2 regions of the Streptomyces sp. NPDC052036 genome follow, and region 2 is predicted to be linked to the other one. Evidence: riboswitches for the same ligand, from Rfam matches in the RefSeq annotation. Region 2 holds a riboswitch; the other holds the start of a gene.
What was found. A riboswitch is a leader RNA that binds a small molecule or an ion and turns the genes downstream of it on or off. The one in region 2 is predicted to bind glycine.
Positions count from the first base shown of each region.

Region 1: another riboswitch for glycine. It lies ahead of gcvT (glycine cleavage system aminomethyltransferase GcvT); the one in region 2 lies ahead of gcvP (aminomethyl-transferring glycine dehydrogenase).

Region 1 covers NZ_JBFAWW010000040.1:10,978-26,795, forward strand. The annotation lists gene AB0L95_RS34875 (dipeptide ABC transporter ATP-binding protein) at 1-823, opposite strand, end outside; gene AB0L95_RS34880 (ABC transporter ATP-binding protein) at 847-1,944, opposite strand; gene AB0L95_RS34885 (ABC transporter permease) at 1,941-2,939, opposite strand; gene AB0L95_RS34890 (ABC transporter substrate-binding protein) at 3,050-4,843, opposite strand; gene AB0L95_RS34895 (ABC transporter permease) at 4,912-5,919, opposite strand; gene AB0L95_RS34900 (enhanced serine sensitivity protein SseB C-terminal domain-containing protein) at 6,261-7,061, opposite strand; gene AB0L95_RS34905 (enhanced serine sensitivity protein SseB) at 7,341-8,132, opposite strand; gene AB0L95_RS34910 (AAA family ATPase) at 8,433-9,113, opposite strand; glycine riboswitch at 9,285-9,396, shown strand; gene gcvT (glycine cleavage system aminomethyltransferase GcvT) at 9,582-10,703, shown strand; gene gcvH (glycine cleavage system protein GcvH) at 10,812-11,189, shown strand; gene glyA (serine hydroxymethyltransferase) at 11,202-12,464, shown strand; gene AB0L95_RS34930 (L-serine ammonia-lyase) at 12,552-13,919, shown strand; gene AB0L95_RS34935 (MFS transporter) at 14,300-15,691, shown strand.
Region 2 covers NZ_JBFAWW010000031.1:9,309-25,126, reverse strand. The annotation lists gene AB0L95_RS31335 (EamA family transporter) at 1-364, opposite strand, end outside; gene AB0L95_RS31330 (Clp protease N-terminal domain-containing protein) at 463-1,119, opposite strand; gene AB0L95_RS31325 (SRPBCC family protein) at 1,400-1,828, shown strand; gene AB0L95_RS31320 (helix-turn-helix transcriptional regulator) at 1,924-2,580, opposite strand; gene AB0L95_RS31315 (DUF4232 domain-containing protein) at 2,914-3,831, shown strand; gene AB0L95_RS31310 (methyltransferase domain-containing protein) at 3,994-4,848, shown strand; gene AB0L95_RS31305 (PhzF family phenazine biosynthesis protein) at 4,981-5,790, shown strand; gene AB0L95_RS31300 (type II CAAX endopeptidase family protein) at 5,806-6,606, opposite strand; gene AB0L95_RS31295 (glutamate--cysteine ligase) at 6,863-8,380, opposite strand; gene AB0L95_RS31290 (hypothetical protein) at 8,931-9,518, shown strand; gene AB0L95_RS31285 (DUF5999 family protein) at 9,862-10,068, shown strand; gene gcvP (aminomethyl-transferring glycine dehydrogenase) at 10,186-13,071, opposite strand; glycine riboswitch at 13,249-13,344, opposite strand; gene AB0L95_RS31275 (PRC-barrel domain-containing protein) at 13,459-13,830, shown strand; gene AB0L95_RS31270 (DNA polymerase IV) at 14,020-15,489, opposite strand; gene AB0L95_RS31265 (MerR family transcriptional regulator) at 15,544-15,818, opposite strand, start outside.

The sequences.
Region 1 (15,818 bases), on a different contig from region 2:
GGTGCATCGGCGCCTTGTACAGCAGGTCCCGGTCGGCCAGCTCGACGATCTTGCCGAGGTACATCACCGCGATCCGGTCCGACACGTGCCGGACGACCGAGAGGTCGTGCGCGATGATCACGTACGTCAGGCCCAGCTCCTGCTGGAGGTCGTCCATGAGGTTGACGACCTGCGCCTGGACGGACACGTCCAGCGCGGACACCGGCTCGTCGGCGACCACCAGCTTCGGCTTCAGGGCCAGCGCCCGGGCGATGCCGATGCGCTGGCGCTGACCGCCGGAGAACTCGTGCGGGTAGCGGTTGTAGTGCTCGGGGTTGAGGCCGACCACCGACAGCAGCCGCTGCACTTCCTTCTTGATGCCGCCCTCGGGCTCGACGCCCTGCAGCCGGAAGGGAGCGCCGACGATCGTGCCGATGGTGTGACGCGGGTTCAGCGACGAGTACGGGTCCTGGAAGATCATCTGCACATCGCGGCGCAGCGGACGCATGCCGCTCACCCCGAGGTGCGTGATGTCCGTGCCCTCGAACTCCACCTTGCCCGCGGTCGGTTCGAGCAGCCGGGTGATCAGCCGGCCCATCGTCGACTTGCCGCAGCCCGACTCGCCCACGACGCCCAGGGTCTCACCGGCCCGCACCTCGAAATCGAGGCCGTCGACCGCGCGCACCGCCCCGACCTGCCGCTGGAGCAGTCCCTTCCTGATGGGGAAGTGCTTCTGCAGCCCGGTCACCTTCAGCAGGACCTCGCCGGGAGCGGCGTCCTGGTTGAGAGTGGCCGTGCCGGAGGCCTTGTCCTCGGCGCCGTCGCTCTGGGCAGGGATGCTCACTGCCTTGTCCTCTGCGTTCTCGCTCACAGCTTCGGCGCAATCTCTTCGATCCAGATCCGCTCCCGCTGCTCCTGCGACATGTGGCAGGCGGCCCAGTGCTTGCTGCCGACCTCGGTCAGCTCGGGGCGGACCGTGCGGGTGACGTTGTCCTTCGGGATGTCCGCGTACGGGCAACGCGGGTTGAAGGCGCAGCCGGACGGGATGTTGATCAGCGAGGGCGGGGAGCCCTTGACCGGGATCAGGCGCTCCTGCTGCTCGCGGTCCAGACGCGGCATCGAGCCGAGCAGGCCCCAGGTGTAGGGGTGGCGGGGCTCGTAGAACACCTTCTCGGCCGGCCCGCGCTCGACGCAGCGGCCGCCGTACATCACCAGGATGTCGTCGGCCAGTTCGGCGACGACACCGAGGTCGTGGGTGATGATGATGACCGCGGAGCCGAACTCCTTCTGCAGATCCCGGATGAGGTCGAGGATCTGCGCCTGGACGGTCACGTCCAGGGCGGTCGTCGGCTCGTCCGCGATGAGCAGTTCGGGGTTGTTGACCAGCGACATCGCGATCATCGCGCGCTGGCGCATACCGCCCGAGAACTCGTGCGGGTAGTTGTCCACCCGCTTGTCCGGCTGGGGGATCCCCACGCGGTCGAGCATCTCGATCGCCCGCTTGCGGGCGGTCTTCTTGTCGACGTCGTGGTGGATGCGGTACGCCTCCACGATCTGCTGGCCGATCGTGTAGTACGGGTGCAGCGCGGACAGCGGGTCCTGGAAGATCATCGACATCTGACGGCCGCGCAGCTTGCGTACGTGGTCCGGGTCGGCGGACAGCAGCTCGGTGCCGTCCAGCCAGATCTCGCCGGAGATCCGCGCCTTGCGCTTGCCGTACTGGCCGGCGGTGTGCAGGCCCATGATGCCGAGCGAGGTCACCGACTTGCCCGAGCCCGACTCGCCCACGATGCCGAGGGTCTTGCCCTTCTCCAGCTGGAAGCTGAGCCCGTCGACGGACTTGACCAGGCCGTCGTCGGTCGGGAAGTGCACCTTCAGATCGCGTACTTCGAGGAACGCGCTGGGAGCCGACGAGCCGTCGGTGGGCTCGCCCACCGCCGATCCGGTCTTGCTGAGTTCGGTCATGCGAGCCTCACTCGGGGGTCGATCACGGCGTACAGGAAGTCCACCACGAGGTTGGCGACGATCACCGCGAGCGAGGTGATCAAGGTGACGCCCAGGATGAAGGGCAGGTCCTGGTTCTTGATGGCGTCCAGCACCTTCTGGCCGAGGCCGGGCAGGCTGAACGTGGTCTCGGTCAGGACCGCGCCGCCGATGAGGGCGCCGAGGTCCATGCCCAGCATGGTGAGGATGGGCGTCATGGTGGAACGCATGGCGTGCTTGCCGATGACGACCCGCTCCGTGAGGCCCTTGGCGCGCGCCGTGCGGATGTAGTCCTCGCCCAGGATCTCCAGCATGGTGGCGCGGGTGATCCGGGCGTACATCGCCGCGTAGAGGAACGCCAGGGTGATCCACGGCAGGATCATGCCGCCGAACCAGCCCGTGAAGTTGTCCCCGATGGGCACGTACTCGGCCTTGATCCAGTTCAGTCCGTAGCTGAAGATCGCCAGGCTGAGCAGACCGGTGAAGTAGATGGGGAGCGAGACACCCGCGAGGGCGACGACCATCGCACCGCGGTCCCACACGCTGCCGCGCTTGAGGGCGGAGAGCACACCCGCGGCGACACCGAAGACCAGCCACAGGACGGCGGCGCCGAGCGCCAGCTCCAGGGTGACCGGGAAGCGGTCGGTCAGCACCGGCCAGACGGCCTGCTCGCTGCGGAAGGAGTAGCCGAAGCACGGCGCGGCACAGTGGGTGACATCCCCGCCGCCCGAGTAGGTCCGGCCCACGAAGATGCCCTTGAAGAACTCCCAGACCTGGGAGTAGATCGGGTCGCTCAGACCCAGCTTCTCCCGCACCGCCTCGACGGCTGCCGGGTCCGCCTGCTTGCCCACGAAGCTCGTGGCCACGTCGACGCCCGCCCACTTGGGGACGAGGAAGAAGATGCTGAAGACCACCACGATGATGACCACGAGCATCACTGCGGCGGCGATCAGCCGCCTGATGAGGTAAGCGAGCACAGCTTACGGCCCGCCGCGGACCGCGGGCCACCGGAGGTCCTCCGATGGCCCGCTGTCACGCCGCGCCGGCCTTCACCTGCCTTTCGTGCCGTTCGGCGGGTGTGCCGGGTTTACTTCGCGGACTTCAGGCCCAGGTTGACGAAGTCGTACTGACCGCTGTACGCGTTGGTCGTGTAGACGTTCGCCAGCCGGCTGGAGCGCCAGTTGATGAACTTCTCGAAGGTGAAGGGCAGGTAGTAGCCGCCCTCCATGACCTTGTGGTTGATCTGCGTGGCGATCTCCGTCTGCTTCGACGTGTCCGTCGCCTTGGTGTACTGGTCGAACAGCCCGTCGATCGTCTTGTCCTTGATCAGGGCGTAGTTGTTGTTACCGCTCTGCGTGATGTACGAGCTGTCCCACAGCGGCAGACCGTAGCCCTGGACGGACGGGAAGTCCGGGCCCCAGCCCATGATGATGATGCCGTAGCCCTTCTTCTTCACGTTGTCGGGGCTACCGATGATGCCGGTGGTCTGCGAGCCGTCGTACTGGTCGATCTGGGCGGTGATGCCGATCTTCTTCAGCGACGCCTGGAGCGACTGGGCGGTGGCCACCTCGACCGGCTTGTTGTTACGGACGGCGATGGTGGTGGAGAAGCCGCTCGGCTTGCCGCAGGCCTTCAGCTCTTCCTTGGCCTTGGCGATGTTGCCGTTCTTGTTCGCGCCGGCGATCTGGAACGGGTCGTACTTCTGGCCCTCGGCGCCCGGCACGGACGGCGGCAGCATGTTGGTGCCGATGTCACCACCGGCGATCGGGCCACCGCGCGCGGTCTGCAGCGACACGTGGTCCGCGCCGTAGATCACGGCGTTGCGGCAGTGGATGTTGTCCATCGGCTTCACGCTCTGCGGGAAGACCGCGTAACGGACGTAGCCGGAGACCGGGTTGTCCAGGTTGCCCTTGTGCTGCTTCAGCGCCACGGTGCGGCCCTGCGGCGACATACCGGTCTGGTTGAGGTCCAGGTCGTAGTCGCCGGAGATCAGGCGCTGGTCCATGTCGTTGGCGTTGGTGAAGAACTTGATGCTGATCTTGTCCGGGTACGCCTTGCGAACCGGGTCCGAGGACTGCTTCCAGTTCGTGTTGCGGACCAGGATGAGGTCCTTGCCGGGCTCGTACGCCTGGAACTTGTACGGGCCGGAGGAGAACGGGTGCAGCGCGTACTTGGACTTGGTGTCCATGTCCTGGCGGACCGGGGACGCCGAGGGCAGCGCGATCATCTGCAGGAAGTCCGAGTTGGGCGCCGGCAGGTGGAAGACGATCGTCTTCGCGTCGGGCGTGTCGATCGCCTTCAGGCCCAGGTGGTCCTTGGAGGTGTCCTTGTAGGGGCCCTTGTACGTGTTCTTGGGGTCGAGCACGTTCTTCAGGTAGATCGGGCCGCCGGACAGGACGTCCTGCGCCCACTGGCGCTCGATGCCGTACTTGACGTCCTGGGCGGTCAGCGGCTTGCCGTCCTCCCAGGTGAGGCCGTCGCGCAGGGTGAAGGTGTAGGTCTTGCCGCCGTCCGAGACCTTGCCCATGTCGGTGGCGAGGTCCGGCTGCACCTGGGCGCCCGCCTGGCCCGGCTCGGTCTTGTAGGTGACCAGCTGACGGCTGTAGTAGCGCATGAAGTTCCACGCCATGCCGTAGTAGCCGCGCGTGGTGTCCCACGAGTCGGCGTCCTGCGCGCTGGCGAACTTCAGCTCGCCGCCCTTCTTGGCCAGCGAGGCCTGGGCGACCTTGTTGTTCGCCGCGTCGAAGCCGGCCGCACCGTTCTTCGAACCGCCGCCGTTGTCATCACCGCCGCCGCACGCCGCCGTGGTCAGCAGCGCGGCGACCACCGCGGCAGCGGCCATGGCCTGCTTGCGCCGCCCTGAGGTGCGTTGGGTAGTCACGATCTCGGATCCTCCGGATAGATGAGAGACCCCGTGTAATGCCACGGGTGGCTGGGGGGTACGGCAGTTCAGCGGGAGCCCTTGGGGTCCAGCGCGTCACGCACGCCGTCACCGAAGAGGTTGAAGGCGAGCACGGTGATGAAGATCGCTACACCGGGGACCACCATGTACATGGGGTCCGAGTCGTAGTAGTCGATCGCGTTCGAGAGCATCTGGCCCCAGGACGCCGTGGGCGGCTTGACGCCCACGCCGAGGAAGCTGAGTGCCGCTTCGGTGAGGATGTTGGTCGGGATCATCATCGTCGTGTACACGATGATCGGCGCCACGAGGTTGGGCAGCAGTTCCTTGAACAGGATGTAGAACCGGCCGGCACCGAGGGAGCGGGCCGCCTCGACGTACTCGCGCTCACGCATCGAGAGCGTCTGGCCGCGCACCACGCGTCCCACGTAGGGCCAGCCGAAGAACCCGATGACCAGGATCATCACGAAGATGCGCACGCCCGTGCCGGTCAGGCCGAGCATCTGGTTCGGCATGACCGAGACCAGCGCGATGATGAACAGCAGCTGCGGGAAGGCGAGCAGACCGTCCATGACCCGGCTGATGACCGAGTCGACCCAGCCGCCGAAGAAGCCGGCGAGGATGCCGAGAACCGTGCCGAGAACGATCGCGACCAGCGCGGAGAGGAAACCCACGAGGAGCGAGATCTGTCCGCCGTAGACGATGCGGGCGAAGATGTCGCGTCCGTTGACCGGCTCCACACCCAGGAGGTGGTCACCGCTGATGCCGCCCAGGGACCCCGTGGGCGTGCCGAACAGCGGGTCGATCAGGTTCTCGTGGTATGCGTCGGGGTCCTGCCCGATCAGGCTCGTGATCACGGGGGCGAGGACCGCCATCAGGATCAGCACCAGCACGACGATGCCACCCGCGAGGGCGAGCTTGTCCCGCTTGAGGCGCTCCCAGGCGATACGGCCCAGGGAACGTCCCTGTACAGCCTTCGCGTCAGCACTGGCTACGGCCGCTTCATCGGCAGCACTCGGTGCCGCTTCCGCGGTCGGCTCGTGCAATGGTGCCGTCATCTGGCAGGGACCCCTCTCAACCGGCGGTGACCGGCCCGCACTTGCCGCTGTGGCGGCATGATCAGTCCGTCGTACACAGGGGTGGAACCCCTTGAAGCGGGAGTCTTCAACGCTTAGGCGATCAGTTGCCAGACTTGACGGTGAAAGGATGCGCAAACGTGACACGCATAAAGGGATTCCGTTATCCGGACGATGGGTAACGGGGTGCGGACACCCGCCAACTGGGGCAGACCGCACAAGATTTGGATCTACCTCCCGCATCTACGCGCGAAGAGGTGCTCATGCCACGGTAATTGACCAGCATCCGAGACACCCCGGGAGCCACCCGGTGCACTCCGCGATCAGTACGCCCCGCGCACCGGCGGATAGCCGTATCCCCCGGCCGCCGGCGCCTGGGCCGGAGCGGCGTGGGCCTCTCGGTCGTAGAACGGACGGGCGTGGGCGCGGAGCCACATCGCGACCGGGTCGTACTCGTCGGACATCGCGACGGTCGACACGGGCAGCCCCTCCGGAACCGCCACGACGGACTGCTGCATCATCGCGCGCACCGAGTCGACGGCGGGCGGCGAGGTGTCGTAGACGTCCAGGCCGATGGCCAGGTAGGGGGCGCCGAGGGCGGGCTGCACCCAGGCGCGGCGCAGCGAGCGCACCGCGGGCGTGCGGTGCGCGTTCTGCGTGAGGACGGCGTAGAACTGCGGGATCTCGATGACCGGTTCGGCGAGCCGGAGCGGACCGGCGGGCTGGCGCTCCAGACCGGTCGCGATGCGGCGCAGATCCAGCCAGGGGATGCCGACACCGCCGCCCGGCGCATGCGGGTTCAGCCACAGGCCGTAGTGGTCCGGGTAGAGGGTGCGGGCCGCGTCGAGGGCGTCGACCACCTCGTACGAGCGGTTCCAGCCGCTGGCCGAGAGTTCCTGGGCGGAGGTGACGCAGGGCGCGTAGCCGAAGCCGTTCACCTCCATGTTTCCGTACTGGGCGTCGGGCGAGCCGGCCTGGCCGTGCCAGAGCAGCATCCAGACCTGGCCGGAGGACGGGGTCGCGAGAACGCGCAGCAGCGCCTCGTAGGCGTCGTAACGCCCGGGCGTCACCTGGCGCAGCATCTGCTCGACCTGTCCGGCCGCGGCCGTGCCCGACGCGCTCACCCTCTACCGCCCCTTCACGACAAACCTGACAACCCCGACGGAGGCCTTCGGTGCGTGGTGCACGGATTTCAGCCGTGTCACCCCGACCGAGCCATTCTCCCCTGTCCGCGGGACACCGCACTCCCCCACGGCCGCACCGCGGGCCGGGCCCCCGCCCCGAGCCGGAAACCGACCTGTTCCGTCCCGGCCATGAAACCAGGTTAGGGCGCCATACTGACAGCAGCTTGACGCGCGCCACCCCACTTCGTCCCGGCAGCGCGCGCCGCGTCCCCGGGCGACTCAGTAACCGTGCTGGTAGAAGGGCCGCACCTGCTCCCGCAGCCATTCCCCGACCGGATCCTGCGCCACATCCAGAAACACCATGTTCACGGGCATTCCCACCGGCACCCTGCCGAGCGCCCGGCCGAGCGCGTCCAGCGGAAGCGTACGTATGTCGGCCTCCTGGCCCGCGAGTTCGACGCCGATGAACATCACCGGGTCGCCGGTCTCGATCACGGCCAGGCAGCGGCGGGCGGTGAGCACGACCCCGGTCGCCCCGAACTCGGCCGACGCGGCGGCGAGGAAGTCCACCGGGTCGTCCTGCCAGTCGGGCTCGAAGAGCCGGACCCGTCCGCCGCTCACGGGGCCGTCCAGCTCGGTGCGCCCGCCACGGCACAGCTCGGCCACCGCGTCCGGCGGCAGCGGCACGCCCACCACTCCGCCCGGGTTGACCGCGATGCCGACCTGCGGGGGCAGCCCGCGAGCGAACTCGACGGCAGGCGCGATCGTGTACGACATGTGGTTGCCGACGACCTGGCGGAACTGCTCCTCCGAACTGAACACCGGTACATACGCCTGCCCCTCGATCTCCAGCGTGGGCAGGTCGAGCGGGCCGCTCTGCGGGCCCCCGCCGTCGGGCAGCGGAACCCAGAGGAAGCTGCGGCCGAGGACCTCCACGATCCGGCCGCCCGCCGAGGGGTTGCCGAGCGAGGCGGAGAGCACCTCTTCCAGTTCGTTGCCCGGCCACCCGCCGTGCGGATGGTGGTGTGCCTGTGTGGGGAAGTCAGCGGGAAGGTCCGCCGGGAAGTCCATCTGCTACCGCCTGCGAAAGAGCTGAGAAACCACTGCTGAGGACCGAAAGGCTAACGGGTACGGGGGCACGCCGGTCGGGCGGCGAAGTGCGGGGGTGGGGGGTGGGGGCGGTCCGGGGAGGGATTGGGGGGCGGTACCGGGCGATCCGGGAACTCCGGGGCTCTCCGGGCGGTCCGGGGTGCTTACGGTGGTCCGCGACGGCATCTGTGCCGGATCGCGATGCCTGGCTCGGTCCCTCGCGGCCGCCTCAGCCCGCGGAGCCCGCGACGCGCGCCTCAGCCCGCGGCCCGCGCCCCCGCGTCAGCCCGCGAAATCGATCCGGTGCAGGACGTCCGCCGCCTCCCGGTCCAGGAGGACCACCGAGCCGCAGCCGTCCGGGACGGCGCCCCGTTCGACGGAGCCCAGCAGGCGGCGGGTGGCCCGGCGGTGCCTGAGGAACGCGTACCGCGAGACGCCCCGGCCGCGCTCGCGCTGACCGTCCAGGGCCGTGTCCGCGGTGACGTCGAGTACGAGCAGATGGAGGGCGCCGCCGCGGCGGCGGGCCGCGCGGGCCAGCCAGGTGCGCACCCAGGTCTGCGTACCGCAGTCGTGGACCACGACCCCGGTGCCGGCACGCAGGGCGCGGCGCAGGCCGGCGTAGTGGGCGAGGCGGACAAGGGGACGGTAGACCGCGTACGGCAGCAGGCGGGAGAGGCGCTCGTCCCAGCGGTCGCGGACGTCCTGGGAGTCGATCCGCACGCCCCGCACCGCCCGGCGCATGAGGGTGGACTTGCCGCTGCCGGGCAGTCCGGTGATCACGACGACGTCGCCCGCGTCGAAGTGGAGCCCCCGGGGGCCGCGGCCCGCCCGGTCTCGTAGATCGCGGACCCGGGCGCCCTCGGTCGCCGGTGTCCTGCGGGCCTGACCGGCCGGGGCTCCCGGCCGGGCGGGCACCGCGATGCCCGAGATCGTCGCGTAGGCCGTCGTCCTGTCCACCGTGATCGTCCTCCCCTGGGGGTCAGGAAGTCCCGTCCCCGTCGAGTGTAAAGAGAAGGTAATGCGCGGTGTCTTGTGATTCCGTCGTCGTGGCGCCACAAGCGGGTCACAGATGCGGCTCTGCCGTGATCGGACAAGGCGTGCAATGATGTGCCCGCCAACTGCATACCGGCCGCTTGAATCCGCGCGGGAGAGTCCCGGGTCCGTACGTCCGTCGTACGTCCCCCCGGGCGCCGAAGGAGCAAGTCCCTCCCTTGAATCTCTCAGGCCCCGATACCGCGCGGGCGAGGCACATCTGGAAAGCGGGCCGCTTCAGGTGGCTCCACCCAAGGTGCAAGCCGTGACGACCCGCCCCGCGGGGTCATGGCGAACCTCTCAGGTTCCGATGACAGATGGGGAGGAAACGACCTCGCCCTCCCCCTGCGCCCGGCTCCGCTCGCGCGCGGGGACCCCATCGCCCTGGGAGCACAACCGATGAGCAGCAGCAGCCCCCTGCGCCGTACCGCGCTCGATGCCCTGCATCGTTCGCTGGGCGCGACGATGACCGACTTCGCCGGCTGGGACATGCCCCTGCGGTACGGCTCCGAGCGCGACGAGCACCTCGCGGTCCGGACGAAGGCGGGCCTCTTCGACCTCTCGCACATGGGCGAGATCACGGTGACCGGCCCGGACGCGGTCCGGCTGCTCGACCACGCCCTGGTCGGCAACATCGGCTCGGTCGGCGTCGGCCGCGCCCGCTACACCATGATCTGCCAGGCGGACGGCGGCATCCTCGACGACCTGATCGTGTACCGGCTCGGCGAGCGGGAGTACATGGTCGTCGCCAACGCCTCCAACGCCCAGGTGGTGCTGGACGCGCTCGTGGAGCGGTCCGCCGGCTTCGACGCCGAGGTGCGCGACGACCGCGACGCCTACGCGCTGATCGCCGTCCAGGGCCCCGAGTCCCCCGGCATCCTGAAGTCCCTCACCGACGCCGACCTGGACGGCCTGAAGTACTACGCGGGCCTGCCCGGCACGGTGGCCGGCGTCCCGGCGCTGATCGCCCGGACCGGCTACACCGGCGAGGACGGCTTCGAACTGTTCGTCGCCCCCGAGCACGCCGAGAAGCTGTGGCAGGCGCTGACCGATGCGGGTGCGCCGGTCGGCCTGGCCCCCTGCGGTCTGTCCTGCCGGGACACGCTGCGCCTGGAGGCGGGCATGCCGCTGTACGGGCACGAGCTGACCACCTCCCTCACCCCCTTCGACGCCGGTCTCGGCCGGGTCGTGAAGTTCGAGAAGGAGGGCGACTTCGTGGGGCGCGCGGCGCTCCACGAGGCTGCCGAGCGCGCGGCGCAGAACCCGCCGCGCGTCCTGGTCGGCCTGGTCGCCGAGGGTCGGCGTGTGCCGCGGGCCGGGTACGCCGTCGTCTCCGGCGGCGAGGTGATCGGCGAGGTCACCTCCGGCGCGCCCTCCCCCACGCTGGGCCGGCCGATCGCGATGGCGTACGTCGACGCCGCGCACTCCGCGCCCGGCACGGCCGGGGTCGCGGTGGACATCCGGGGCAGCCACGAGCCGTACGAGGTCGTGGCGCTGCCGTTCTACAAGCGCCAGAAGTAGACACTGGGCCCGGGCCGGACCTGGCACCACCTCCGTCCGCCCTGCTCACGAACGTCTTCAGCAGTCCCCCTTCATCACCACTCCCGCGCGTACAGGAGAATTCAGGCCATGAGCAACCCCCAGCAGCTGCGTTACAGCAAGGAGCACGAGTGGCTGTCGGCCGCCGAGGACGGCGTCTCGACGGTCGGCATCACGGAGCACGCGGCCAACGCGCTCGGCGATGTCGTGTTCGTCCAGCTTCCGGAGGTCGGTGACACGGTGAGCGCGGGCGAGACCTGCGGCGAGCTGGAGTCGACCAAGTCGGTCAGCGACCTCTACTCCCCGGTCTCCGGCGAGGTCACGGAGATCAACGAGGACGTGGTGAACGACCCGTCGCTGGTGAACTCCGCCCCCTTCGAGGGCGGCTGGCTGTTCCGGGTGCGCGTGTCGGAGGAGCCCGCCGACCTGCTCACCGCGGACGAGTACACCGAGTTCTCCGGCAGCTGAGGAACCGCATCCATGTCGCTTCTGAACACCTCCCTGCACGAGCTCGACCCGGATGTCGCCGCGGCCGTCGACGCCGAGCTGCACCGCCAGCAGTCCACCCTCGAGATGATCGCCTCGGAGAACTTCGCCCCGGTCGCGGTCATGGAGGCCCAGGGCTCGGTCCTCACCAACAAGTACGCCGAGGGCTACCCGGGCCGCCGCTACTACGGCGGCTGTGAGCACGTCGACGTGGTCGAGCAGATCGCCATCGACCGCGTCAAGGCACTCTTCGGCGCCGAGCACGCCAATGTGCAGCCGCACTCGGGCGCGCAGGCCAACGCGGCCGCGATGTTCGCGCTGCTCCAGCCCGGCGACACGATCATGGGTCTGAACCTGGCGCACGGCGGGCACCTGACCCATGGCATGAAGATCAACTTCTCCGGCAAGCTCTACAACGTGGTCGCGTACCACGTGGGCGACGACGGCACCGTCGACATGGGCGAGGTCGAGCGCCTCGCCAAGGAGAACCGCCCGAAGCTGATCGTCGCGGGCTGGTCGGCCTACCCGCGGCAGCTGGACTTCGCCGCCTTCCGCCGGATCGCGGACGAGGTCGGCGCGTACCTCATGGTCGACATGGCGCACTTCGCCGGTCTGGTCGCGGCGGGTCTGCACCCGAACCCGGTCCCGCACGCCCACGTGGTCACCACCACCACCCACAAGACGCTGGGCGGTCCCCGCGGTGGCGTGATCCTCTCGACGGCCGAACTGGCCAAAAAGATCAACTCCGCGGTCTTCCCCGGCCAGCAGGGCGGTCCCCTGGAGCATGTGATCGCCGCCAAGGCGGTCGCCTTCAAGGTCGCGGCGAGCGAGGACTTCAAGGAGCGGCAGCAGCGGACGCTGGAAGGCGCCCGCATCCTGGCCGAGCGCCTGGTCGAGGACGACGTGCGGGCCGTGGGCGTGGACGTCCTGTCCGGCGGTACCGACGTCCACCTCGTCCTGGTCGACCTGCGGAACTCCGAGCTGGACGGCCAGCAGGCCGAGGACCGTCTGCACGAGGTCGGCATCACGGTCAACCGCAACGCGATCCCGAACGACCCGCGCCCCCCGATGGTCACCTCGGGCCTCAGGATCGGTACGCCCGCCCTGGCGACCCGCGGCTTCACCGCCGAGGACTTCGCCGAGGTCGCGGACGTCATCGCCGAGGCGCTCAAGCCGTCCTACGACGCCGAGACGCTCAAGGCCCGGGTGACGGCCCTGGCCGACAGGCACCCGCTGTACCCGGGTCTCACCCAGTAAGTCCCCTTCCGGTCGGGCACCGCGCACACTGGAGAGAAGCGCGGTGCCCGGCCGGCCCCTGCACCACCCCCGTATTGAGGAGTCCCCGTGGCCATCTCGGTCTTCGACCTGTTCTCGATCGGCATCGGCCCGTCCAGCTCCCACACGGTCGGCCCGATGCGCGCGGCGCGCATGTTCGCCCTGCGCCTGCGCAACGAGGGCCTGCTGGACTCGGTCGCGTCCGTGCGCACCGAGCTGTACGGCTCCCTGGGCGCCACCGGCCACGGCCACGGCACGCCCAAGGCGGTGCTGCTCGGCCTCGAGGGCGCGTCGCCGCGCACGGTGGACGTGGAGGGCGCCGACCAGCGGGTGGAGGACATCAAGGAGTCCGGCCGCCTCCGGCTGCTCGACGAGCTCGAGATCGCGTTCTCCTTCGACGACGACCTGGTGCTGCACCGCCGCAAGGCGCTCCCCTACCACGCGAACGGCATGACCCTGTGGGCGTACGACGCCTCGGGCACCGAGCTGCTCACCAAGACCTACTACTCGGTGGGCGGCGGCTTCGTCGTCGACGAGGACGCGGTCGGCGCGGACCGCATCAAACTCGACGACACGGTGCTGAAATACCCCTTCCGCACCGGTGACGAGTTGCTGCGCCTGACCAAGGAGACGGGTCTGTCGATCTCTTCGCTGATGCTGGAGAACGAGCGGGCCTGGCGCACGGAGGAGGAGATCCGCGCGGGCCTGCTGGAGATATGGCAGGTCATGCAGGGCTGTGTGACCCGCGGCCTGTCCCGTGAGGGCATCCTGCCGGGCGGCCTGAAGGTGCGCCGCCGTGCGGCCGTGACCGCGCGCCAGCTCCGCGCCGAGGGCGACCCGCTGGCCCACGCGATGGAGTGGATCACCCTCTACGCGATGGCGGTGAACGAGGAGAACGCCGCCGGCGGCCGGGTGGTCACGGCCCCGACGAACGGCGCCGCGGGCATCATCCCGGCGGTGCTGCACTACTACATCAACTTCGTGCCCGGCGCGGACGAGGACGGAGTGGTCCGCTTCCTGCTCGCCGCGGGCGCGATCGGCATGCTCTTCAAGGAGAACGCCTCCATCTCCGGCGCGGAGGTCGGCTGCCAGGGCGAGGTCGGCTCGGCCTGCTCGATGGCGGCGGGCGCGCTGGCGGAGGTCCTGGGCGGCACCCCCGAGCAGGTGGAGAACGCGGCCGAGATCGGCATGGAGCACAACCTCGGCCTGACCTGCGACCCGGTCGGCGGTCTGGTCCAGATCCCGTGCATCGAGCGCAACGGCATGGCGGCGGTCAAGGCGGTCACGGCGGCCCGCATGGCGATGCGCGGCGACGGCTCCCACAAGGTCTCCCTGGACAAGGTCATCAAGACGATGAAGGAGACCGGCGCGGACATGAGCGTCAAGTACAAGGAGACGGCGCGGGGCGGGCTCGCGGTGAACATCATCGAGTGCTGAGGAAACGGGCCCTGACCTGCGCGTTCGTGCCGGTCGTATGACCGATGCCCGCATCGCGGTCCACGCGAAACGGCGCAGGGGCACACTGACGCTGAGCGAAGCCACGATGTCTCCCCGGGATCCTCTGATCCCCGTGGCCACACAGCCCAGTCCCGGGCGCGTGTTACGGTCAGGCCACCGGAAGTAAAATCGTGGGTCCACCGCTGGCTCACGGGCACACGCGGCGTCTGACGACCCGCCACTTCTTCACATCGAAGGAGTGCGCAGTGAGTACCCGTCGTCACCGTGAAGTCGTCCAGAACCTCGAGGCACCGACCGAACCTTCTCGCTCGCCCCGATCCCTCCGAGAGGCGTGGATCGCCCTCGTCGGACTTTCGGCCGTGTTTTTGTTCGAGATGCTCGACAACTCGATCCTCAACGTCGCATTGCCCACCATCGGGCGCGAGCTGTCCGCCTCGGCGACTGCGTTGCAGTGGGTCACCAGCGCGTACGCCGTCGTGTTCGGCGGACTCATGCTCACCCTCGCCGCGCTGGCCGACCGGGTCGGCCGGCGCAAGATCATGCTGGTCGGTCTTGCGCTGCTCGGCGGGACGAGTCTGACCACCGCGTTCGTCACTACGGCGGAGCAACTCATCGTCGTCCGGGCGGTGATGGGCATCGCGGCCGCCATGACGACGCCAGGCTCACTCGCCCTGGCGTTCCTCCTGTTCGATGACGACGGGCTCCGCGTCCGTGCGACTACGCTCATATCGACGGTGGGTCTGGTCGGGCTCGCGATCGGGCCCACGGTGGGCGGCTTCGTACTCGCCTTTGCCCCGTGGCAGGCCCTGCTGCTGGTGAACGTGCCGATCGCCGCGCTCGCGTTCCTCGGCATTCGTAGCGGCATCCCCGCCGACCGGGCGGACGACCTGCACCGTGCCCCGGTCGACGCTGTGGGTGCGCTGCTCGGCACGGCGACGATCGTGCTCGCGCTGGTCGCACCGACGCTGTTCGTCGAGGTGGGCACCGAGTCGTATCTCCCGTGGCCGACCACGGCGGCAGCCATCGTGATGGGGGTCCTCTTCGTGGTCCGCGAGCGTTCGACCCGCTACCCGATCCTCGACATCAAGCTCGTCGCTCGCCCCCTTGTGTCGAGCGGCCTGGCGTTCAAGGGGGCGGCCGGACTCGCGACGGCCGGCCTCGGCTACCTGGTGACGCTGCAACTTCAGCTCGACTGGGGCTGGACACCGGCCCAAGCAGCCGTTGGGATGCTGCCGCAGGTCATCGTTCTCATCGTCGGCGGTGCTGCCATCGGTCCGCTGGTCAAGCGCATCGGTTTCGACAAGGCCGCCTGGCTCAGCGCCGGAGCGGTCGTGTGCGCACTGGCCGTCTACGGGCTGCTGAGCCGCTTCGGATACCTGTGGGTCGCCATCGCGCTCGCGCTCGGAGCCGCCGGCATGCGCGCGGTCGGCGTCGTCGCCGGGACCAACGTGATGCGTGGCCTCCCGCGGAATCGCACAACTATGGGCGCGGCGCTGGTCGACACCGCCGGCGAAGTCACCACCGCAATCGGCATCGCTGTCAGCGGCACCATCCTCGCAACGCTCTTCACCGGCGACATCGCCACCTCGAACTGGAGCGCCCGTCAGACCGCGGAGTTCCGCGAGGCGGTCACATGCGCCGGCCTCGTGCTGACGGTCGTAGCGGCGGCGCTCGTCGGATGGGGCATCGTCCGTGCCCGCATCGCCGACAACGCAGCAACATCGTCCGCCGCCGATGCGGATACCGAGTAGCCATCGGTGACGCTCTCCTGTGCGGCGTTAAGAACCCCGGCGGGAAGGCGACCGCCGGGGTTCTCCGTTGATCGCGGCGGGATCGGTGCCGGTGCCCTGGCCCGGCTGGGTGGGGCGGCCCTTTCCC
Region 2 (15,818 bases):
GCACCCAGCCGAGCACGAGCGCGGGCGCGAGGTACTCGATGAGCAGGGCGACGCCGACAGGTATACGGGAGAGGGCGGCGAAGTAACAGGCCTGGACCCCGGCCACGGCGAGCAGCCCGAAACCGGTGAGCAGTGCGGGGCGCTCGCGCAGCAGCGCGCGGTGGCGAACGGCGAGCGGGAGAACCACGAGCGCGGCGCCCGCGACCCGCAGCCACACCACATGGAGCGGGTCGAGGCCTGCCTGGATCAGCGGCTTCGCCGCGACACCGGACCCGCCGAAGGCGAGCGCCGACACAAGGGCGAGCCCCAGGCCGACACCCCGGTCACGGCTGCCCCGATTCCCCTGAGACGTGTGCATCGGCACATGATGACAGGCGTCGACATGAGCGTCACCCCGGATAGCACCTGTCTCAGGGGACGGACGGACGCGGCATCTCCTTCAGCGGCGGACCCGGCCCTGCCTCAGGGGCTGGATGCCGGGGCGTCCGGCAGCGGCCCCCCTCGGCCGGGCGGCACCCGCGGCGACGGGAGCACTGTCGGCCACACCCCGTCCCCGCCCCGGGCCTCCTCCGCATCCAGGGGCCCGGCGGCGTAGTCGTCCACCGTCGTCCCCGCCTCGATGCGGGCCCGAAGACCCGCCACGTCGACGCCCGCGCGGCCGAGGACCTCGACGGCCCGCGCCCCGGGGTCCGTCAGGATCGCCGCGAGCAGATCCAGCCCCTCTGCGCGTGCGGCGCCACGCCGGACCGCGCGACCGTAGGCCGCGGTCAGGGCGCTCGCCACCGCCGGGGACCAGCGTTCCGGTTCACAGAGCACTGGCAGGGCACCGGAGTCCTCGACCGTGCTCTGCCAGCGCAGGCCGTAGCCGATGGCCCGCTGGACCAGATAGCCGAGCAGCCGTGCGATCTGGGGACCGTCGAAGACGGCCCGCACCTCGGCGTCGGACTCCACGAGAGTGTGCAGGAGGTGCGCCGTGTCGGTCTGCCGGTCACCGTCGCGCACCGCTCTTCTGCGGGCACCCGCGACCACCGCTGCCAACTCGGCGGTGAGTCTGGCATCGTGGTGCGTGCGGTGCTCGCCGGACTCGGCAGCCGGCCGCTGGGAATGACGGGGTGGCACATCCCCTACCCCATCAGTCCCGGCGACCCGGGTCATCCCCGGTGGGCAGCATCTTCGCATCCGACACAGGTTGGGGAAGGCTGACCGGGTTCTCCTCCTTACGGATGAGATCACGCCGTTTTCCCTGATGAACCGCGCGCCGCCTTGCCCGGGGCCGCCATGGGAACCGCTCCCGCATTTCCTGGCGATCCATCAGTATTGAATGTTCGGGAGCCCCCGGCTACCTTCCGCGACACCGTAGCTGCGCCCGACGCAGCAGCCGACACCAAGGGGTGGTCGCATGGCCGAAGTCAGCGCGGAAGCACATGTCGAGGCGCCCGCCGAGAAGGTGTGGACCCGGCTGACCGACTGGTCGTCGTACGGCGAGTGGAACGCGACTCACACCGCCTTCCCCGGCGGCGGCCCGGCAACCTTGGAAGTAGGCGGGACCTTCGAGGAGAACATGAAGCTCATGGGCTTCCCGGCCGAGGTCGTCTGGACCGTCGAGGAACTGGTGCCCGGCCGTGTCCTCGCCATCCGCGGCAAGGGTCCGATGGCCGTGACCGTCGCCACGCGGTACACGCTGACACCGGAGGGCGAGGGCACCTCGGTACGCATCGACGGGGAGTTCACCGGCGCGGCGGTCTCCCTCATGGCGGGCAAGCTGAAGGACTCGGCGACGGCCGCGCTGAACGAGTCGCTGCGCCGACTCGGGTCGCTGGTGTCCTGAGGGGGCGGACGGGTGTCCCGATGGGACGGACGCGAAGGCGCCCGGCGACGGATGTGCCGCCGGGCGCCTCCTGGGGCGTGACCCGCTGTGCTGCCTCAGTCCTCGTCGGCGAGGATCAGGTACAGCTTCTTGCGGGCCTCGTTGATGACCGCGAGGGCCTTCTCCCGCTGCTCCTTGCTGCCGGCCTTCCAGACCTGGCCGAACGCCTCCATCAGACCGAAGCCGGCCTGCCGGATCTCGTGCAACGCCTCCCAGTCGACACCGCGCGAGGCCTCCTCCCAAGGCGCCTCCGGGCCCTCCTCGGCCGCGGCGCGACCCGCCTCGGTGAGTGAGAAGAGCTTCTTGCCGCCCTCGCTCTCGCTGGTGATCAGCCCCTCGTCCTCCAGCAGTTGGAGGGTGGGGTAGACCGAGCCGGGGCTGGGCTTCCACGTCCCGCCGCTGCGCTCGGCGATCTCCTGGATCATCTCGTAGCCGTGCATGGGCCGGTCCTTGAGCAGGGCCAGGATCGAGGCCCGTACATCACCGCGCCGCGCCCTGCCGCGCGGTCCGCCCCGGCCGCGTCCGCCCCAGGGGCCACCCGGTCCGAAGAAACCGGGTCCCCCGAATCCGGGGCCGCCAGGGCCGCCGGGGCCGCCCGGCCCGAAGGGCCCGAAGGCCGCACGCCGCATGTCGAAGCCGCCGCGGGCGCGATGACCGGGGCCGCCCCGGTGCCCGTGCCGTTCGAATCCGAAGTCCTCTTCGTGGGAACGCATCGCCATCACTCCATCCTTCTTTGATCTGTCGCGATATCTCAACGATATATCGGAAGAGCTCGCATGACAAGACCCTGAAGCGCGGGGCCGCCTGTCCCGTCTTCTGCGATCCGGCTCCGATCTCAGTTGAGCTGGTCCGGTTCGCTCTTCGTCTCAGGCGGTCCGGTCCGTCGATGCCGCTGTCGATGCGGGATGACAGGCCTCGCCCATGAGTCGGAACCGCGTATCCGCACGTCGCAGCAGCCCGCCTGGCAGGCCGCCCGTACCGCGCCCGTGACCGGAACTGTGGCTTCCACCATGGCTCGGCGCTCGCGTCCCTGATGGGGTGACCTGATGCGCAAAGTCACTGGCCTTCTCCCGGCCCTCGCCGCACTCCTGCTGCTCACGGCATGCGGATCCGAACAGGTGGGCACCCCCGGCGCAGCCGCCCCCGCGTCCGGGACCGCCGTCACCGCCCCTCCCGTGGACGGCGTCCGGATCACTTCGATGACCGTCCCGTCCGCCACGCCCGCCCCCGACTCCGACGGGTTCTCCGTCCACGCCGATCCCCTCCCCACCGGTGACTCCGGGATCTCGGCGGCCTACGAAGTCACCAACAACGGCACCGAGGCGCTGACGTACACGATCCTGTTCGACTTCACCACGGACGCCGGCGAGGTCATGGGCAACAGCCAGGAGACCGTGCGCTCGGTAGGCCCCGGCGCGACCGAGCGCGGCACGGTCCGGCTGGGGGTGCTGGCCCCCGGAGCGTCCCGGGTGACCCGCGTCAAGGTCTCCCGGGTGACCAAGGTGCCCGCCGCCGAGGCGCCGCCCGCGTCCGGCGAGTGCCCGCCCTCCGGCATCCGCCTCACCATCGATGACGGCGACGCCGCGATGGGGCTGCGCGTGGTGGGCCTGCACCTGGAGAACTGCGGGAAGCGCGACTACCCACTCGACGGCTATCCGCTCCTGGAACTGCTGGACGAGAACCTTTCACCCGTCCAAGGCGTCCGGGTCATACATGGCAGCGGCGGCATCAGCACAGGTACCGGATTCGACGAGCCGGCCCGCCCGCTGGTCCTGAAGCCGGGCGAGAGCGCCCTTTCGGGCCTCATGTGGCGCAACACCACCGAGTCCGGCGCCGCCGTCAACGTCCCCTACGTCAGGGTGCGAGCCGAGCAGGGCGCCGATCCTGTGACCGTGACGCCCAACCTCGATCTCGGCACCACCGGCAAGCTGGCCGTACGCGCCTGGACGCGCCCGTCGAAATAGGACCCCGCCGGCTGGTCCGGTCCGTGGGTGGGTGCGGAGGCTGGGCAAGCCGCGCCCGGCCCGGCCCGCGCCGTCGCAGCGCGCCGGAAAAAGTCGGAGGCGTCGCCCGCGCGTCTCGTACCATCGGCCTGCACCGACCCGTCGAGCATCACCAAGGACTTTGTGAATCACACAGATCTCCACGCCAAGGCCCCCTCGCTCGCGGCCGGCATGGCCGCCGCCGATCACAGCCCCGACGTCCAGCTGACCCAGACCCGCCACCGTGCCGCACTCGTGGCGAGCTGGCAGATCGCGCCCGGCTCAACCGTCCTCGAACTGGGCTGTGGACAGGGCGACATGACCGCCGTCCTCGCCGAGGCGGTCGGGCCCGAGGGGCGAGTGGTGGCCGTGGACGTGGCCGAACCCTCCTACGGGGCGCCGGTCACGCTCGGGGAATCGGCGGCCCGGCTCACGGCGGGCCCGCTCGGGCCGCGTATCGACTTCCGCTTCGGCACCGATGTCCTCGACCCTTCGGTCGACTTCCCCGACGGCACCTTTGACCATGTGGTGCTCGCCCACTGCTCCTGGTACTTCGCTTCGATCGGACAACTGCGGGACACCCTGGCCCGGGTACGGTCGTGGGCGCGGCGACTGTGGTTCACCGAGTGGGACTTGACGCCCGCCTCCGACGACCAGCTGGCGCACCTCCTCGCCGTACTGATCCAGGGGCAGATCGAGGCCGCGGGATCGCCTGGCCAGGGCAATGTGCGCACGCCCTTCTCCCGTGAGGCGCTGCTGCGGCTCCTGCCCGAGGCCGGATGGACGGCCGACGGCAGCGGGTCGGTCGACACCGAAGAGCTTCAGGACGGCGACTGGGAAGTCGCCGCCTGCCTCGACCTGGCCGGCGCGGAGGAACGTCTGGCCGTGCTGTCCGAGCCGGTGCGGCAGCTCGTCCTGAGCCAGGCCGACGTTCTGCGGGCCGTCGCCAAGCCGCTCGGCAACCGCGCGCTCGGCGCGTATACGGTCACCGCGCACTGACCCACCGCCCCGGCGGCCGGCCGGTCACCGTGCAGTTGAGATCGGCCGGCCTTCGGCGAGACGGGCCGTTCGGGTCCAGCCACTCGGCATTGGTCTTGGTCCGGCTCGTCCGGCGCGGTCTAACGTCGGCCCATGCGGATTCGAATCGTCGACGCCTTCACCGACCGCCCCTTCACCGGCAATCCGGCCGGAGTCCTGCTCCTCGACGCGTTCCCCGAGGACGACTGGCTCCAGAGCGTGGCCCGCGAGGTGAACCACGCCGAGACCGCGTTCGCCCGCCCTCTGCCCGACGGCGGCGAGGCCGACTGGGCGCTGCGCTGGTTCACGCCCGCCACCGAGGTCGCCCTGTGCGGCCACGCGACCCTCGCCACCGCCCATGTGCTGCACACCACGGGCGCCCACGACGGCCCCGTGCGCTTCGCCACCCGCAGCGGGGTACTGAGCGCCGAGCCGCACGAGGACGGCTCCATCACCCTGGACTTCCCCACCGCACCGCTCACCCGTGCCGAGATCCCCGAGGGTCTCGCCGACGCCCTCGGCACCGAGCCCCTCACCGCGTTCGACACCGGTCCGGCCATCGGCGACCTGATCGTCGAACTCCCCGACGAGAAGTCCGTGCTCGATCTCGCCCCCGATCCCAGGGCGCTCGGCCGCCACTCCGAGCGAGGCGTCATCGCGACCGCCCGCGCCGAGGACCCCTCCCGGGGCTACGACTTCGTCTCGCGCTGCTTCTTCCCGAACGTCGGCATCGACGAGGACCCCGTCACCGGCAGCGCCCACACCGCCCTGGCCCCCTACTGGTCCGAGCGCCTCGGCCGCCCGGACCTCGTCGGTCTGCAGGCCTCGCCCCGCTCGGGCCGCGTCCGCACCGCACTGCGCGGCGACCGCACCCTGCTCACGGGCCGTGCGGTCACCGTCATCGAGGGCGAACTCCTCGGCTGACGCCGCCGCCGGCCCTCACGCAGTGGGCAGCCAGCCCACCTTCCCCGCCAGCAGCGCGTACCCGACGAACGCCCCGATGTCGAGCAGCGAGTGGGCCACCACCAGGGGGCCCACCCGCCCCCAGCGCCGGTACAGCCAGACGAAGACCACGCCCATCGCCATGTTGCCGAGGAAGCCGCCGACGCCCTGGTAGAGGTGGTACGAGCCGCGCAGCACCGCGCTGGCCACCAGAGCCGTCCCGGGGGTCCAGCCCAGTCGGCCGAGCCGGCGCAGCAGATAGCCGACGACGATGACCTCTTCCAGGACCGCGTTCTGCACCGCCGACAGCACCAGGACCGGAAACTTCCACCACACGTCGGGCAGGGCCTCCGGCACCACCGTGAGGTTGGCGCCGAAGCCCCGGGCGGCCAGATAGAACGCGATGCCGGTGGAACCGATCACCGCGGCGATCACCGCCCCGCGGCCGAGGTCCGGCCAGGGCCGTGTGCGGTCGAAGCCGAGCGTGCGCAGCGACGAACCCTCGCGCAGCAGGAGGTGCGCGACGAGGGCGACCGGCACGAGCGCCGTCGCGATTCCGAAGAGCTGCCAGGCGAGATCGAGCCAGGGCCGGCCGGGTGCGGCCGAGGCGTTCAAGGTGGCCGCCTGGTCCTTGAGACCCCCCGGCTTGGTGACCGAGCCGACAAAGCTGATCAGCGCGGACACTCCGCTCGCACCGAGCGACAATGCCAGCACCAGCAGCGTCTCGTCACGGAGAACCCGTCGCGTCGGCTGCTCCGCCGGAAAAGAATCGGCCACCGACCCTGCCTCCACCTGCACTCCCGCCTCCTGTTGCGCAATGAGCGATCCCGCCGCGTCCCATCTTCGCCCCGTCAGGGTCTCGAAAGAAGTTACGAAGATCGCGTGCGACAGGCCGTGGGGCGGACGCCGCACGGAGCGCGCACACCGTACAGGGCGCACATGCTCTACGCGGCGCCTCCCCTCTGTTGTGCCATACGGCTGCCGTACGGCACCGGCTCAACTGGGCGCGACAAGGTTCTACGGGAAGGGGCAGGCAGAGGGCAGGGGAGGTCGCTCAGCCCAGCGGCACCGGTTCCCGTAACCCGACCGGCCAGGTGTGCACCGGCTCGCCCAGGTGCATCAGCTGGCCGTACCGCCGGGTCGTCGCGGCCAGTGCGGCGTCCCGGTCGAGCCCCTGCTCCAGCGCCCGGTGGAAGGTGGCGGACTGCCAGGTCGCACCGTTGGTCCTCAGCCGGCACCGCTCCTCGATCACACCGAGGTACAGGTCCCGGTCGGCCGGCTCGACACCCCACGCGTCGAGCCCCGCCTCGGCGAGCGGCAACAGTTCGTCGCGCACCAGGTCCACGGCATCCACCTCGACGATCCCGCCGTACCGCCCGCGCCGCGGCCATTTCAGCCGGGCGTCGATGCCGTAGCGGCAGGCGTTGTCGAAGTTGGCGGCGGCGGCCTCGAACGGCAGCCGCGCCCACACCGGCCGCGCGTCCTCGGCGAGGGCGCGCACGACGCCGTAGTAGAAGGCCGCGTTGGCGATCACGTCGACGACGGTGGGTCCGGCGGGCAGTACCCGGTTCTCCACCCGCAGATGCGGGACGCCGTCGGCGATGCCGTACACCGGCCTGTTCCAGCGGTAGACCGTGCCGTTGTGCAGGACGAGTTCGGCGAGCTTGGGTGTGCCGCCCTCGTCGAGGACCTGCAAGGGGTCCTCGGGGTCACAGATCGGCAGCAGCGCCGGGAAGTAGCGCAGGTTCTCCTCGAACAGTTCGTAGGCCGAGGTGATCCAGCGCTCCCCGAACCAGGTGCGCGGCCGTACCCCCTGCGCCTGAAGTTCGGGCGGCCGGGTGTCGGTGGACTGCTGGAACAGCGGTGGCCGGGACTCGCGCCACAGTTCACGCCCGAACAGGAAGGGCGAGTTGGCGCCGACGGCGATCTGCGCCGCCGCGACCGCCTGCGCGGCGTTCCACACGTCGGCGAACCGCGCCGGGGTCACCTGAAGGTGCAACTGGACAGAGGTGCAGGCGGCCTCGGGCGCGATCGAACGGGAGGTGCACACGAGCCGCTCCACCCCGTCGATGTCGAGGGTGAAGTCCTCGCCGCGGGCGGCCACGATCTGGTCGTTGAGCAGGGTGTACCGGTCGACGGCGGACAGGTTGGAGGAGACCAGGTCGTCACGGTCGAGCGTCGGCAGAATACCGATCATCACGATGCCGGCGTCGACCTCGTTCGCTTTCCGGTGAGCATAGGCGAGCGAGGTGCGCAACTCCTCGGTGAGCCGGTCGAATACCCTGCCGCCCAGCGGGTGTGGAGCTATGTTGACTTCCAGGTTGAACATGGCGAGTTCTGTTTGGAAATCCCGGCTGGCAATCCTTTCCAGTACTTCCGCATTCATCATCCGCGGCATGCCGTCGGGTCCGGCGAGATTCAATTCGATCTCCAGACCCATGAGATTCTTCGGACGATCGAACCTCTCCTCCTCCAGCAGTCGCGCAAGTCCCGTCAGACACCGCCTGAGCTTGTCGCGGTAGCGCTGACGATCGGACAGGTCGAACGCCCCTGCCACGACCTTCTCTCCCATCGACTACGTCCCTCCTAGGATGGGCAGGCCGACGTCCCGGCCCCTGCTGTCCTCGGGTCACGGTGGATGATGCCCCGGCAACGCGATCGATAACGCCCCCGTGCGCGGCCGCCACCCGCTAGGCTGGTGGGAAGCGGCACCGGGCACATTCCCCCGGCATGCGGCGGTATGCATTTTCAGGGCGCAACCCTGTCGTAAAAAACGTCGACGCGAATCGGCCGACCGTCACGGACGAGTAATCCGAGGTCGTGCCTGGTGAGCCCGCTCGATATCGGGATGAATCCCCGCCAATCAGCGACCGGATATTGCCTTGCTCGTCATCCGCGGGACGACTAGACGAAACATTGCATGAACATGTGTCGTATAAACTTTCCGCACGAGGCAGAGAGAGTTGGCGCACGCGGTCCTGAGGCCTGTCGTCGAAGCGCCTCCATTCGTCCGGGCACCGTTCCCCCCGCTCCTCTGACCCCGAGAGCTGACAGCGACGTCCGCCCGCCCCTTCCCGCACCGCCCCCCGCGCCACTGCCTGTCGAATGAGAGGCGACCCACCATGCTCCTGCATGTCCCCCCGGCACCCGCGCCCGCTCTCCGTTCCGTCCTCACGGCACTCGGTTCCCCCACCGCGGTCCAGGAGGCTCGTACCCCGTCCCTGCGAGCCGCCCAAGGACCCGCGTCACCCGAACTCCCGCTGCCCGTGCACGTACTGGACCGGATCACTCCCACAGGCGAGTGGGTCACCCGGCTCGCGGGGTGGCGCTTCCTCATCCGCTGCGGGGACCGCCCCGTCGCCGCCGCCGAGACCATGCTCACCCCTGACGGCTGGGCGTTCTCGCACTTCTTCGAAGGCCCCTACATCGCCGCCACCGAACGTGCCCTGCGCCAGGCGGAGGAGGCGGCGACCCAGCCCTACCAGGCCCGGCTGCTGTCCGTACCGAAGCTGTACATGCTCACCCTGTGGCTGCACGGCGACTGCTCCGCCGACGGCGCGTCGGGCTCCCTGGCCGCGACCGATCTCCTGGTCCCGCTCGCCCCGGCCCCGCCCGGGATAGCGGCCCACCGTCCGCACGTCGTCGCCGACCTCCTGCCGGTGCTCACCCTGCGCATGACACCGGCCCCGCTGCTCGGCTCGCCCGCATAGGACAAGCCCGACCCGACCCGTGCCACCCGTGCCCCGCCGCCGGAAACGGCCGCGGGGCACGTGCCGTGCATGGTCAGACACCCCCTGGACGGGCCTAGCCCCTTCCGGCCATCACAAACCACCCGAAGTGAGGGGGGAGTTGGGCTGAACCGTCCGCACGGGTGACGCGTCATGAACCTGTGAGAACCGGTGCAGCCAAATGCCTGCGGATCGACAGCCGTAGGGCAAGACTGGGTCCGGACCGTATCGCCGACGGGGGGCGGCCATGAACGACATGACAAGCCGCAGGACAGACACGGCAGCCATCTCACCCATCACGACAGAGCGAAAGATCGCATCCATCATGTGCCAGCACCAGCCACCGTGCCCCACCGCCGAATCCGCCGACCGGGAGTCCGCCCGTCTCGTGGCGCACCACCCGGAGCAGGGATGGAGCCTGCTGTGCAACGGCGTTCTGCTCTTCGAGGACACCGGTGAGCTTCTGCCCGACGGCCAGATCATCGCCCCGCACCGCCCGCTGGGCATCGACCAGGTGATGAGGGCCGCCTGAGCGGCGCGCCAGGGGCAGCCACTGCCCCCTGACGCAAGGGGCAGACACTGCCCCTGACACGAGGGGCCGGCCGGAGACATACGCTCCGCACCGGCCCCGACGCATGCCCTACGCCGATCACTCCTCGTAAGCGTCCAGCGGCGGGCAGGAGCAGACCAGGTTGCGGTCGCCGAAGGCCTGGTCGATCCGGCGCACCGGCGGCCAGTACTTGTCCGCGGTCGACACACCGGCCGGGAAGACGGCCTCCTCACGCGTGTACGCGTGCTCCCACGTGCCGCCGAGCGCCGCCGCGGTGTGCGGGGCGCCCCGCAGCGGGTTGTCCTCGGCGGGCCACTGGCCCGAGCCGACCTTCTCGATCTCGGCGCGGATGGCGATCATCGCGTCGCAGAACCGGTCGAGTTCGGTGAGGTCCTCGGACTCGGTCGGCTCGATCATCAGCGTGCCGGCCACCGGGAACGACATGGTGGGCGCGTGGAAGCCGTAGTCGATCAGCCGCTTGGCGACGTCGTCGACGCTCACGCCGGTCGCCTTGGTCAGCGGGCGCAGGTCGACGATGCACTCGTGCGCGACCAGACCGCCGGGGCCGGTGTAGAGCACGGGGTAGTGCGGCTCCAAGCGCTTGGCGATGTAGTTGGCGGAGAGCACCGCCACCTGCGTGGCCCGCTTGAGGCCCTCGCCGCCCATCAGCCGGACGTACGCCCACGAGATCGGCAGGATGCCCGCCGAGCCCCACGGGGCGGCCGAGATCGGGCCGACACCCGTCTCGGGACCGGCCGCGGGCTGCAGCGGGTGGTTCGGCAGGAACGGCGCCAGGTGAGCGCGCACACCGACCGGGCCGACGCCGGGGCCGCCGCCGCCGTGCGGGATGCAGAACGTCTTGTGCAGGTTGAGGTGCGAGACGTCACCGCCGAAGTGGCCGGGCTTGGCGAGGCCGACCAGGGCGTTGAGGTTGGCACCGTCGACGTAGACCTGCCCGCCGGCCTCGTGCACGGCGGCGCAGATGTCGGCGACGTGCTCCTCGAACACACCGTGCGTGGACGGGTAGGTGATCATCAGCACCGCCAGCTCGTCGCGGTACTGCTCGATCTTGGCGCGCAGGTCCTCGACGTCGATCTCGCCGTCCTCGGCGGTCTTCACGACGACGACCTTCATACCGGCCATGACGGCGCTGGCGGCGTTGGTGCCGTGCGCGGAGGACGGGATGAGGCACACGGTGCGCTGCTCGTCGCCGTTGGCGCGGTGGTAGCCCCGCACCGCGAGCAGACCGGCCAGCTCACCCTGCGAACCGGCGTTGGGCTGGAGGGAGACCTTGTCGTAGCCGGTGACCTCGGCGAGCCGCTCCTCCAGCTCACGGATGAGCGTGAGGTAGCCCTCCGCCTGGTCGGCGGGCGCGAAGGGGTGCAGCTGCCCGAACTCGGGCCAGGTCACCGGCTCCATCTCGGTGGTCGCGTTGAGCTTCATGGTGCAGGAGCCCAGCGGGATCATGCCCCGGTCCAGCGCGTAGTCGCGGTCGGCCAGCCGGCGCAGGTAGCGCAGCATCGCGGTCTCGGAACGGTGCTGCTGGAAGACCGGGTGCGTGAGGTAGGCGTCGGTGCGCCGCAGCGTCTGCGGCAGCGTGTCCTCGGTCGTCACATCGAGCGCCGCGACATCACCGTCGACGCCGAAGGCGGCCCAGACGGCGCCCAGCTGAGCCCGCCCGGTCGTCTCGTCACAGGCGATCGAGACATGGTCGGCGTCGACGAGACGCAGGTTCACACCCCGCTCGCGGGCGGCGGTGACAACCGCGTCGGCCCGGCCCGGCACCCGTACGGTGAGGGTGTCGAAGTAGGAACCGTGGACGACCTCGACCCCGCCTGCGGTGAGTCCCGCGGCCAGGATCGCGGCGTACCGGTGCGTGCGCTGCGCGATGGTGCGCAGGCCCTCGGGCCCGTGGTAGACGGCGTACATCCCGGCCATCACCGCGAGCAGCACCTGAGCGGTGCAGATGTTGCTGGTCGCCTTCTCCCGGCGGATGTGCTGCTCCCGCGTCTGCAGCGCCAGCCGGTACGCCTTGTGGCCGTCCGCGTCCACGGACACGCCCACGAGCCGGCCCGGCAGGCTGCGGGCGAACTTCTCGTGCACGGCCATGTAACCGGCGTGCGGGCCGCCGAAGCCCATCGGCACACCGAAGCGCTGGGTGGTGCCGACGGCGATGTCGGCGCCCAGCTCGCCGGGCGAGGTCAGCAGCGTGAGCGCGAGCAGGTCGGCGGCGACGGTGACGAGCGCGCCCAGCCCATGTGCCTGCTCGATGACCGGCCTGATGTCGCGTACGGCACCGGAGGCGCCTGGGTACTGGATCAGTACGCCGTTGATCTCGCGCTCGGCGACCTCGGCCGGGATGCCGTCGCTGAGGTCGGCGACGACGACCTCGACCCCGGTGGGCTCGGCACGGGTCTCGATCACGGCGATGGTCTGCGGCAGCGCGTCCGCGTCGACCAGGTACAGACCCTTCTTGTTCTTGCCCATGCGCCGGGACAGCGCCATCGCCTCGGCGGCGGCCGTGCCCTCGTCGAGCAGGGAGGCACCGGAGGTCGGCAGGCCGGTGAGGTCGGCGACCGTGGTCTGGAAGTTCAGCAGCGCCTCCAGCCGGCCCTGTGAGATCTCCGGCTGGTAGGGGGTGTACGCGGTGTACCAGGCCGGGTTCTCCATCACGTTCCGCAGGATCACCGGCGGCGTGAAGGTGCCGTAGTACCCGAGACCGATCATGGAGTCGAGGACCTGGTTGCGGTCGGCGAGCGAGCGCAGCTCGGCCAGCACCTCGGCCTCGGTGCGTGCGCCCGGCAGGTCCAGGGCGTCGGCGTTCTTGATCACATCCGGGACCGCGGCGGCCGTGAGCTCGTCGAGCGAGCCGTAGCCGACGTGCGCGAGCATCTTCGCCCGCGCCTCCTGGTCGGGCCCGATGTGGCGGTGCTCGAAGGGCGTACCCTGCTCGAGCTCGGAGAGCGGAATGCGATGGGCGGTCATTGCGGAGGCCTCCTGGTCTGACGCGACCTTCGAGGGGCACCCCGGCACGGGTACCCCGACGGCCTCCCCCTCTGTCATCTCGACCTGAGAGCTTCACCGGTCCGCCCGAAGGCGCTCCGGTTTTCACCGTCGGTGAGAGCGGGAGCCGTCGACACCCGCCCTGCTTTCCAGAGTGACCTCGTCCGTGCGGTACGTGTGCCTGAGAGATTCCGGGGAGGGTTTGCTCCTTCGGCGCCTCCGGATCGCTCCGGGGGGCTCTCCCGCACGGGGTCGACAGCCGTTTGCCAGCCTACCAGCGGGGACAACGAGACAGCCTTCGAGTGGCCGCCGTGCTGATTGTGCTCTTTTGTAGTGCTGACGGATGTGTTGCGACCAGTTGGAGGGACCGTGCAGACCGATATCGATCCGCGGAATCTGATAGGCCGCAAGGCGTTCGACCGCAATGGCATCAAGCTCGGCACGATCGACGAGATCTATCTCGACGACGCGACCGGGGTGCCGGAGTGGGCGGCCATACGTACGGGTCTGTTCAGCAGGGACGCGTTCGTGCCGCTGGAGCCCAGCCGGCTGGTCGAGGGCGCGCTCTACGTGCCCTTCGAACGTGCGTTGATCAAGGAGGCACCCGACTTCGGCGTCGGGCGGCACCTCTCCCCCGAGCAGGAGCTGCAGCTCTACCACCACTACGGCCTCGACGTGGCTCCTCCGCCCGCGCCGCCGGACCGTGACTTCGGGCGGCTGGCCAAGCCCGACGGGGCCTGAGGGCGGGCCTCCACGGCGGGCGAGCCACCGCGCAGGGCAGGCGGATTCCGCGAGCCGGCGGCGGTACGCACCGGGCCGGGCGCAATGTCTCCTTCGCCGGGCGGCTTGTCTCGCCCGGCTTCGTCGCGGTGCCGTCGCGCTGCCTTCCGACGCCGCCATGCCGCCGCTTTCGGCAGATTCCAGGGGCCGTCACGCCCCGCTGCCGGCCGCCGTCGACCGCGTCCCGGCGGCCTCGGATCCTGCCGCGGCGGCCTCCGAGCTCTCTTCAGCGGCCTCGGGGCCCGCTTCGCCGGCCTCGGGTCTTCGGGGTACCAGGGGCAGCGGATCCGCCGGCTCCAGGAGGGGATCGTCGGTGCGGAACGTGCGCACGCGCCCCGGCCCCGAGTCGGGCGTCTCGAACCGTATCGTCACCCTGCCCAGCCCGCTGCCCTGCACCCAGCCGTGCCCGTGGTCGGCGTGCCGCACGTCCTGGCCCGCGCGCCAGACCGGCTCGGCCGGTGCCTCCGGCATCTCATGTCGGGCGTCGGCGGGCTCGGCGACGGCCTCCTCCTCCGAACCTTCCTCCGCCACCGCCTCCCCGGCCGACAGATGCGCCTGGGCGAACAGATCCTCCTGGGTGTAGTCGGCGAGCCCGGTGACGCCGACCCCGAGCAGCCGCACCCCGCCGGTGGTGTCCACGGACTCCAGCAGCCGCCCGGCCGCCTCCCGAACCACCGCGGGGTCGTCCGTGGGTCCGCGCAGGGTCTCGGAGCGGGTCAGGGTCGAGAAGTCGTACCTGCGCACCTTCAGCACGATGGTCCTCCCCGACAGCCCGGCGTCCCGCAGCCGCCGCACACAACGGTCCGCGAGCCGCCGCACCTCCAGCCCTACCCGGACCCGGTCGTGGATGTCGACGTCATACGTGTCCTCGACCGACACCGACTTCGCTTCCCGCTCCGCGACGACGGGCCGCTCGTCCCGGGCCAGGGCCATGGCGTACAGCGCCTGCCCATGGGCCTTGCCCAGCAGCCTGACCAGCTCGTCCTCGCCCGCCTCGGCGATCTCGTCGACCGTGGTGATCCCGGCCCTGCGCAGATGGTCCCCGGTGGCGGGCCCGACCCCGGGCAGCGTGCGCACCGACATCGGGCCGAGCATCGCCCGCTCGGTGCCCGGCGGGATCAGCACCAGGCCGTCCGGCTTGGCCTGCTCGGAGGCGATCTTGGCGAGCATCTTGGAGGCGGCGAGTCCCACCGATCCCGTCAGACCCGTGACCGACCGGATGTCCGCGCGCAGCCTGACCCCCACGAGCCGTGCCGACTCCTCGTCCCAGGCCGTTCCCCCGGCCTCCAGGTCAACGAACGCCTCATCGAGGCTCAGCGGCTCCACCAGCGGCGACAGAGCCCTCAGCAGTGCCATGACCTGCTCGCTGATCTGCCGGTAGAGCCCGAAGCGCGGCGTCAGATACGCGGCGTTCGGCGCGAGCCGGCGTGCCTGGGCCATCGGCATCGCCGAGTGCACTCCGAACACACGCGCCTCGTACGACGCCGTCGCCACCACACCGCGGGGCCCCAGCCCGCCCACGACGACGGCCTTCCCGCGCAGGCTCGGCTTGGCTGCCTGCTCCGCCGAGGCGTAGAAGGCATCCATGTCGAGATGCAGGATCGTGGGCGCGGTTCTCACATCTCCGATGCTGCCCTACGCCACTGACAACGCGACCCGTGGTCGCCGCGCGTGTCAGACCGCCCGATTGCGGCGCCGCGCCAGCTCGTCCTCAGGGTTGTGGCCGACGATCGTCTCACCGGTGTCGATCCGCTCCCCGTGCAGCTGCGACAGGGCGCTCTCCACGTCACGCCACACGACGCCCACAGCGATGCCGAAGATGCCCTGACCGCCCTGGAGCAGGGCGTGGACCTCGTCCGGCGAGGTGCACTCGTAGACCGTCGCGCCGTCGCTCATCAGCGTCATCCGCTCCAGGTCGCAGAAGCCGCGCTCCCTGAGGTGCTGGACGG